Regions from separate parts of the Streptomyces sp. NPDC002564 genome, predicted to be linked through region 1. Evidence: riboswitches for the same ligand, from Rfam matches in the RefSeq annotation. Region 1 holds a riboswitch; the other holds the start of a gene.
What was found. A riboswitch is a leader RNA that binds a small molecule or an ion and turns the genes downstream of it on or off. The one in region 1 is predicted to bind cobalamin.
Positions count from the first base shown of each region.

Region 2: another riboswitch for cobalamin. It lies ahead of ACFYXE_RS34260 (ABC transporter substrate-binding protein); the one in region 1 lies ahead of ACFYXE_RS10030 (CoA-acylating methylmalonate-semialdehyde dehydrogenase).

Region 1 covers NZ_JBIARE010000002.1:851,448-855,634, forward strand. Annotated here, with positions in the region: gene ACFYXE_RS10020 (GntR family transcriptional regulator) at 153-836, shown strand; gene ACFYXE_RS10025 (SCO0607 family lipoprotein) at 918-1,247, shown strand; cobalamin riboswitch at 1,377-1,556, shown strand; gene ACFYXE_RS10030 (CoA-acylating methylmalonate-semialdehyde dehydrogenase) at 1,767-3,266, shown strand; gene ACFYXE_RS10035 (acyl-CoA dehydrogenase family protein) at 3,272-4,187, shown strand, end outside.
Region 2 covers NZ_JBIARE010000014.1:136,424-140,610, reverse strand. Annotated here, with positions in the region: gene ACFYXE_RS34265 (FecCD family ABC transporter permease) at 1-510, opposite strand, end outside; gene ACFYXE_RS34260 (ABC transporter substrate-binding protein) at 621-1,592, opposite strand; cobalamin riboswitch at 1,637-1,800, opposite strand; gene ACFYXE_RS34255 (M67 family metallopeptidase) at 1,764-2,186, opposite strand; gene ACFYXE_RS34250 (amino acid permease) at 2,279-3,772, opposite strand; gene ACFYXE_RS34245 (DUF2017 domain-containing protein) at 4,153-4,187, opposite strand, start outside.

The sequences.
Region 1 (4,187 bases):
CCGTGCGGGGCGGCCGGGGAGCCGCCCGGTGCGAATGGCCCGACTGCCGGTGTGCCCGCAGTCGGTGACCCCATGAAGACATCCGGTGTCTCCATGCGGATATTAGGAGATAGGTCGCATGTTAACATTGTCGGCCCCGGGAGGAGCACGACATGAACGAGCTGGGGCAGGTGGCGCCCGCGCGGCGCCGGGGGCTTGCCGACGAGGTGGCGGACCGGATCCGGGAGGCCATCTTCAGCGGGGCCTACGCCCCGGGCGCGCAACTGCGCGAGGTGGAACTGTCGGTGGCGATGGACGTGAGCCGCGGCCCCGTGCGGGAGGCGCTGCGGCTCCTCGAGCGGGAGGGCCTCGTCCACTGCGCGTGGCATCGCGGCACGACGGTGACCGCGCTGACCCCCGATGACGTCGCCGAACTCGACAGTCTGCGCGGCGCGTTGGAGGACCTGGCCGTGGAGCGGATCGTCGCGCGCGCCTCGCAGGAGGACCTCGCCCGGCTGGACCGGAGCGCCGAGTTGATGGAACGGGCCGCCGACGCGCACGACTTGGTCCGGCGCGACATCGAGTTCCACGATGCCGTCTTCGCCGCCGGCGGGCACCGGCGCCTGGTCGAGGCGTGGGAGGGCATCCGCTGTCAGGTCCACCTGTTCCTGCTGACCCGGATCGGGCACAGTTCCCAGGGGTACCTCGACCGCGTGCCGCGTGAACATCGTGACCTCGTCGCCGCCCTGCGCACCCGCGATGCCGACATCGCGCGCGAGCGCTTCGCCGCGCACCGCCGACGCGCCGTCGACGTGGTCCTGGACGGCGAATCGGGTACCTCGACCACGGTCGGCTGAGTATCCGTACTCATGATCGTTCCTCGCGGGTCGCGGAGGCTGGTCCCCTCAGCCGACGAGAGGGAGCCAACCGTGCGCAGCATCATCCGAGTCAGCCCGGCAGGACGAGCCACCGGGAACCGTCGTGCGCGGTCCGTGGTGGGCCTCGCGCTCGCGGGCGTGAGCGCCGCCGCCGTGCTGACCGGGTGCTCCATGCAGGACGCGGTCTGCGGGGGCGAGGAGTACCCGATCCTGCTGGTGGGGAGCAGCGGTTCCGCCTGCCACCCCAAGGGCGAGGAGCCGCCGAAGGGGTACGCCCGTTACCCGGAGGGCAAGGTCCCCGAGCACGTCGGGGACAAGTGGGACACGTACTGGAACGACCACACGCTCGACAAGAACGGCAAGATCATCAAGCTGAAGGACGGTCAGTGAGGGGCTAGGCACCTCGCGGCGGCCCGCTCCGCGCCACCCTGTGTGTCCCCGTCCGGCCCGGGCGTCACCGGGCCGCAAGTGGGTGGCGTGAAAGACGGGGGTGGACTTACTAGGACGTCCAACTATATGTTCGTGACCAGAGCCCGCGGTGCAGGGAAGCCGGTGTGAATCCGGCGCGGTCCCGCCACTGTGACCGGGGAGTGCGTTCTCGCGAGTGATACGCCACTGACGGACAAGTCCCGTCGGGAAGGCGGGAGAACGCGCGCTGATCCGGGAGTCAGGATACCGGCCGCGGGGTGTTCCGTGTTGTCCACGAGGATGGAGCAGACACGCATGGCACCGGTCCGTACCCACGACCCAGGTGATCCGGCGAAGCGAGCGACGGCCCGCGCCGACGCCCGACTCCACGACGGCTCTTAGGCCTTCGCGTCCCACGACAGACCCGCCCGCGCCCCTCACCCGGTGGCGTCGTCGGCCTGCCGTGCCATCCCCGGACTCACCTGACGAGAGCAGGCTCTCATGGTCCGTGAACTGACACACTTCATCGGCGGCAAGCACGTGAGCGGCGCCTCCGGGCTCTTCGCCGACGTGTACGACCCCAACTCCGGCTCCGTGCAGGCACAGGTGCCGCTCGCCGGGCGGGCGGAGACGGAGGCGGCGATCGCCGACGCCGAGTCCGCCCAGCGCGCCTGGGGCGAGTGGAACCCGCAGCGCCGCGCCCGCGTGCTGCTGCGCTTCCTCCAACTCGTCGAGGGCGAGCGGGACGAGCTGGCCCGGCTGCTCTCCTGCGAACACGGCAAGACCGTCGCCGACGCCCACGGCGACCTGCAACGCGGCCTGGAGGTCGTGGAGTTCGCCGCCGGTATCCCGCACCTGCTCAAGGGCGAGTTCACCGACAACGCGGGCACCGGCATCGATGTGCACTCCCTGCGCGTGCCGCTCGGCGTCACCGCGGGCATCACCCCCTTCAACTTCCCCGCGATGATCCCGCTGTGGAAGGCGGCGCCCGCACTGGCCTGCGGAAACGCCTTCGTCCTCAAGCCGTCCGAGCGCGCCCCCTCGGTGCCGCTCCGGCTCGCCGAGCTGTTCGTCGAGGCGGGCCTGCCGCCCGGCGTGCTCAATGTCGTCAACGGCGGCAAGGAGAGCGTCGACACGCTCCTGGAGGACCCGCGCGTACAGGCGCTCGGCTTCGTCGGCTCCACGCCGATCGCCGCGCACATCTACGCCACCGCCGCGGCGCACGGCAAACGCGCCCAGTGCTTCGGCGGCGCCAAGAACCACATGATCGTGATGCCCGACGCCGACCTCGACCAGGCCGTGGACGCCCTGATCGGCGCCGGATACGGCTCGGCGGGCGAGCGCTGCATGGCCATCTCCGTCGCCGTCCCCGTCGGCGAGGAGACCGCCGACGCCCTCGTCGCCCGCCTCAAGGAGCGCGTCGCCGAGCTGCGCATCGGCCGCTCCGACGACCCGGCGGCGGACTTCGGCCCGCTGGTGAGCCGCGAGGCCCTCGACCGGGTCCGCCGCTACGTGGACATCGGCGTCAACGAAGGTGCCGAACTCGTCGTCGACGGGCGTGACTTCACCCTGCCCGGCCACGAGAACGGCTTCTTCGCCGGAGCGACCCTCTTCGACCGCGTCTCGCCGCGCATGCGGATCTACCGCGAGGAGATCTTCGGCCCGGTCCTGTGCGTGGCCCGCGCGGCGGACTACGAGGCCGCCCTGCGGCTGCCCACCGAGCACCCCTACGGCAACGGCGTCGCGATCTTCACCAGGGACGGCGACACCGCCCGCGACTTCACCCGCCGCGTCGGCGCCGGCATGGTCGGCGTGAACGTGCCGATCCCGGTACCCGTCGCCTACCACACCTTCGGCGGCTGGAAGCGGTCCGGGTTCGGCGACCTCAACCAGCACGGCCCCGACGCCGTCCGCTTCTACACCCGCACCAAGACCGTCACCTCGCGCTGGCCCTCCGGGACCAGGGAAGGCGCGAACTTCACCATCCCGACGATGGGATGAGCGCGATGACACCGACCGCCACCACCCTCACCAAGGACCAGCTCGCGCTCACCGAGGTCACCCTCGACTTCGCCGACGAACACCTCGCGCCGCACGCCGTCGCCTGGGACCGGGACAAGCACTTCCCCGTCGACGTGCTGCGCAAGGCCGCCGAACTGGGCCTCGGCGGCGTCTACGTACGGGAGGAGCACGGCGGTTCGGGGCTCGGCCGCGCCGACGGCACCCTCGTCTTCGAGGCCCTGGCCACCGGCTGCCCCTCCATCGCCGGCTACCTCTCCATCCACAACATGGTCGCCTGGATGATCGACCGGTACGGCGACGCGGCACAGCGCGCCCGCTGGCTGCCGGGACTGTGCAGCGCCGCCGCCCTCGGCAGCTACTGCCTCACCGAGCCCGGCGCCGGATCGGACGCCGCGGCCCTGCGCACCCGCGCCGAACGCGACGGCGACAGCTATGTGCTGACCGGCGTCAAACAGTTCATCTCGGGCGCGGGCGCCTCGCAGGTGTACGTCGTCATGGCCCGCACCGGAGAGGACGGCCCCGGCGGCATCTCGGCGTTCGTCGTCGAACGGGACGACGAAGGCCTCTCCTTCGGCGCCGACGAACGCAAGATGGGCTGGAACGCCCAGCCCACCCGTCAGGTCGTCCTCGACGGCGTGCGGATCCCCGCCGACCGCAGGCTCGGCGCCGAGGGCGACGGGTTCCGCATCGCCATGAACGGCCTCAACGGCGGCCGGCTCGGCATCGCGGCCTGCTCGCTGGGCGGCGCCCAGAGCGCCCTGCACCGCAGCGTGGCCCACCTCGCGGACCGCGAGGCGTTCGGCGCGCCCCTCCTCGACGCCCAGGCGCTGCGGTTCCGGCTCGCCGACATGGCCACCGAACTGTCCGCCGCCCGCGCGCTCGTGCGCCAGGCGGCCGAGG
Region 2 (4,187 bases), on a different contig from region 1:
GTCGGCGGTGACCAGGATGAGGCTGGTCAGCGCGGTCAGGATGTACGAGACGGCGACGCCCGCGAGGATCAGGCGCCCGGTGGCGAAGCTGCCGCCGCCGCCTCGGGCGAGCGCGTAGACGACGACCAGCGAGACGAGGGCGCCCGCGAAGGAGGCGGCCGGGATCGTGACGGTGGTGGACAGGGCCGCGCCGAGGCCGAAGACGCCGCCGAGCACGATCGCGCAGACCGCGCCGACGGAGGCGCCCGAGGAGACGCCGAGCAGGAACGGGTCGGCGAGGGGGTTGCGGACGAGGGCTTGCAGGACGGTGCCGATGACGGCGAGTCCGGCGCCGACGGTGGCGCCGAGGACGACCCTCGGCAGCCGCACGTCCAGCACGATCGTGCGGAACGGGGAGGGGCCGGCGCGGCCGGTCAGGATCTCGACGACGTCCCCGGGCGGGATGCGGACGGAGCCGAGGGCGAGCCCGGCGAGGATCGCTGCCGCGAGGGCGGCCGTGAGGACCGCCAGGACGGTGAGCCGGCGTCCGCGGGTGCCCGGTCGTCGGTCCTCCTGCGGGCTCGTCCCCGGTCGTCGGTCCTCCTGCGGGCTCGTCCCCGGTCGCCGGACGGGCGTCGTCCTCACAGCTGGGCCGCCAGCTTCCGCACCGCCTCGGGTGCTCGTACGCCGGTGACCACGTCCGAGAGGCGCAATACCGCGAAGCTCTTGTTCTTGACGGCGGGGACGTCCTGGAGGACCGGGTCCTGCAGGAGGCGCTTCTTCTTCTGTTCGACCGTGGTGGCGCCGTAGTCGAGGATCAGGATGGTCTCGGGCCTGCGCTCGACGACCTTCTCCCAGGACGCGTCGCTGAAGGACTTGTCGACGTCGCCGAAGACGTTGCGGCCGCCCGCCCGCTCGATGATGTCGTTGCCGATGCCGCGGCCGCCGGCGGTGAACGCGGTCTTGTCGCCGCTGTCGTAGACGAAGACGGCGCGGGGCTTCTTGTCCTTGGCCCGCGCGGCGGTGGCGGCCAGTTCGCGCTGGGCGCCCTTGACCCAGCGGTCGGCGCGGTCGCGCACCCCGAAGGTGGAGCCGACCTCGCGGACCTCGCGGTAGACGTCGTCCATGGAGACCGGGCGCTTGGCGCAGCCCTCGACGTTGAGGCGGCTGTGGATGCCGGACTTGGCGAGCGCGGCGCGGCTGCGGCCGTCGCCGGCGAGGAAGGCGCTGGCGTAGCCGCCGTAGACGTAGTCGGGGTCGACGGAGAGCAGCTTCTCGTAGGAGGGGTACTCCTTGGCGATCACCGGGAGGGACTTGTAGGCCTTCTCGTACCGCGGCAGGACCTGGTCGTCGAGGTAGGCGGTCCCGGCGATGCGGTCCTTGAGGCCGAGTTCGAGCAGCACTTCGGTGGCGTGCTGGTTCATGGGCACGGCGCGCTTCGGGGGTGCCTCGTACGTCGTCTTCACGCCGCAGTTGGTGACGGTGTACGGGAATCCGGCGGCCCGGGCGGCGGGCCCGGTGCCGGCCTCGCCGTCGGACGAGGAGCACGCGGCGAGCGGGACGAGCAGGGCGGCCGCGGCGAGCGCGCGTATGCCGGTGGGACGGCGGGACATGGCTGAGCTGCCTCCTCCAGGGGATTTCCGCGTCCCCTGCGTTGCGTGGAGATAAGGCGGCAGGTCAGTTCCTGACTCCCCCGCCCCGGTGGAGGGGTGGGGTCACAGTGGCGGGACCGTGCCGGGTTCGCACCGGCTTCCTGGCTCCTGCCGCCTCGAAGGTGGTCGGGCTCAGTATGCCTGGACGACCTGCACCTCTTCCTCGGTGACCTCGCCGTCCACGATCCGGTAGGAGCGGAACTGGAAGGGGCCCGCGTCGTCGGTGTCCGCGGTGGAGACCAGGACGTAGTGCGCGCCGGGCTCGTTGGCGTAGGTGATGTCGGTGCGCGAGGGGTAGGCCTCGGTCGCCGTGTGCGAGTGGTAGACGATCACCGGCTCCTCGTCGCGGTCGTCCATCTCGCGGTACAGCTTGAGCAGGTCACCCGAGTCGAACTCGTAGAACGTGGGCGAGCGCGCGGCGTTCAGCATGGGGATGAACCGCTCGGGGCGGCCGGTGCCCTCGGGGCCCGCGACCACGCCACAGGCCTCGTCGGGGTGGTCCTGGCGCGCGTGCGCGACGATCTGGTCGTGGAGGGCCTGGGTGATGGTCAGCATGGCAGTCAGGATAAGCAGAGGGGCCCGCGCGTACCGAAGTGTGGTACGCGCGGGCCCGCATGCCGGACGGTGCGCTCCGGGGAGCGCCGGTGTCAGTGCCGGTCGGCCTGGTCGGCCCGGTCGGCCCGGTCAGCCGTCACCTTGCGCTTGCTGAAGGCCGCGGCCTGCGGGTTGCGGCTCTTGAGGACCAGGTAGGAGACGGTGAGGATCGCCGCCCAGACCGGGGCCGCGTACAGCGAGATCCGCGCGTCCTTGTCGACGCCCATCATCACGATGACCATGCCGATGAAGAGCAGGGCGAACCAGCTGGTGTACGGGGCTCCGGGCGCCCGGAAGGTGGACTGCGGCAGCTCGCCGCGGTCGGCCTTGCGGCGGTAGCGGATCTGGCAGCACAGGATCATGATCCAGGCCCACATGCCGGAGATGGTCGCGAAGGAGACGACGTAGTTGAACGCCTCGCCCGGCCACTGGTAGTTGATCCAGACGCCGACCAGCATGAACGCGGCGGAGACCGTGGTGCCGATCAGCGGCAGGCCGTTCTTCGTGAGCTTGGTGAAGAACTTCGGGCCCTGGCCGTTGAGCGCCAGGTCGCGCAGCATGCGGCCGGTGGAGTACATGCCGGAGTTGCAGGAGGAGAGCGCGGCGGTGAGGACCACGAAGTTCACGATGGCGGCGCCGACGCCGAGCCCCATCTCCTCGAAGGCCTTCACGAACGGCGAGACGCCGGGCTTGAAGGAGGTCCACGGCACGACCGACAGGATCATGATCAGCGCGCCGACGTAGAAGACGGCGATGCGCCACGGCACGGTGTTGATGGCCTTGGGCAGGACGGTCTTCGGGTCCTTGGACTCGCCCGCGGTGACGCCGACGAGCTCGACGGCGAGGAAGGCGAACATCACGATCTGCAGGGTCATCAGCGTGGAGCCGATGCCGTTGGGGAAGAAGCCGCCGTCGTTCCACAGGTGGGTCACCGAGGCGGTGTCACCGGCGTCGGAGAAGCCGATGGTGAGGATGCCGACGCAGATCAGGATCATGCCGATGATCGCGGTGACCTTGACCATCGAGAACCAGAACTCCAGCTCGCCGAAGAGCTTCACGGAGATGAGGTTCGCGCCGTACAGGATGACCGTGAAGACCAGCGCGTAGGCCCATTGCGGGAAGGAGTCGTGGGTCCAGTACTGCATGTACTGGGCGGCCGCGGTCACTTCGGTGATGCCGGTGACGACCCAGAAGAGCCAGTACGTCCAGCCGGTCACGAATCCGAAGAACGGGCCCATGAACTCGCGTGCGTACTCCGAGAAGGAGCCGGACACGGGCCGGTACATGAGGAGCTCGCCGAGCGCCCGCATGATGAAGAAGATGACGAGGCCCGCGATGGCGTACGCCAGGATGAGGCTGGGTCCGGCCTTGTGGATGGCCTTGCCCGCGCCGAGGAACAGGCCGGTGCCGATGGCACCGCCGATCGCGATCATCTGGATCTGCCGGGCCCCGAGCCCGCGCTGATAGCCCTCGCCCTCGCCGGACGAGCCCTGCACGACCCCATTGCCGTGCTCGTCGTGGTGCTCTTCGACCTGCACTGAGGTCATGGTGACGCCTTTCTCCATGCTGATCCGCGCCCGCACATCTGCGTTGTGGCTGCGGATCAGGTCCTGATCCCCCCGGATATGGATGGAGTGCTACCGGCGGTCTGCCGGCTGAAGCGCCCTCGGCGACATGGGTGGCGTCACCGAGCGGTCGTGAAGATTTATCACGGTGGCAATAGTGAGGGAACAAGCCATCTGTGGCGCAGCCCACAGGGAGAAGCGGACAAAATGCCCTTGACGCCATAAAGCCGGGCAATGAAGTGACTCGATCGTTATCCGGATTTGAGCATCCGCTGAGCGAACAGGCTCTCCGGGGGCCGGAAATTGTCCGATACAACAATATTCGGTGCCCCCTGCACCGAATTTCGCGGCGCCGCGGCGGCTCAGCCCAGCAACGTCCCGACCAGCGTCTCCTGCA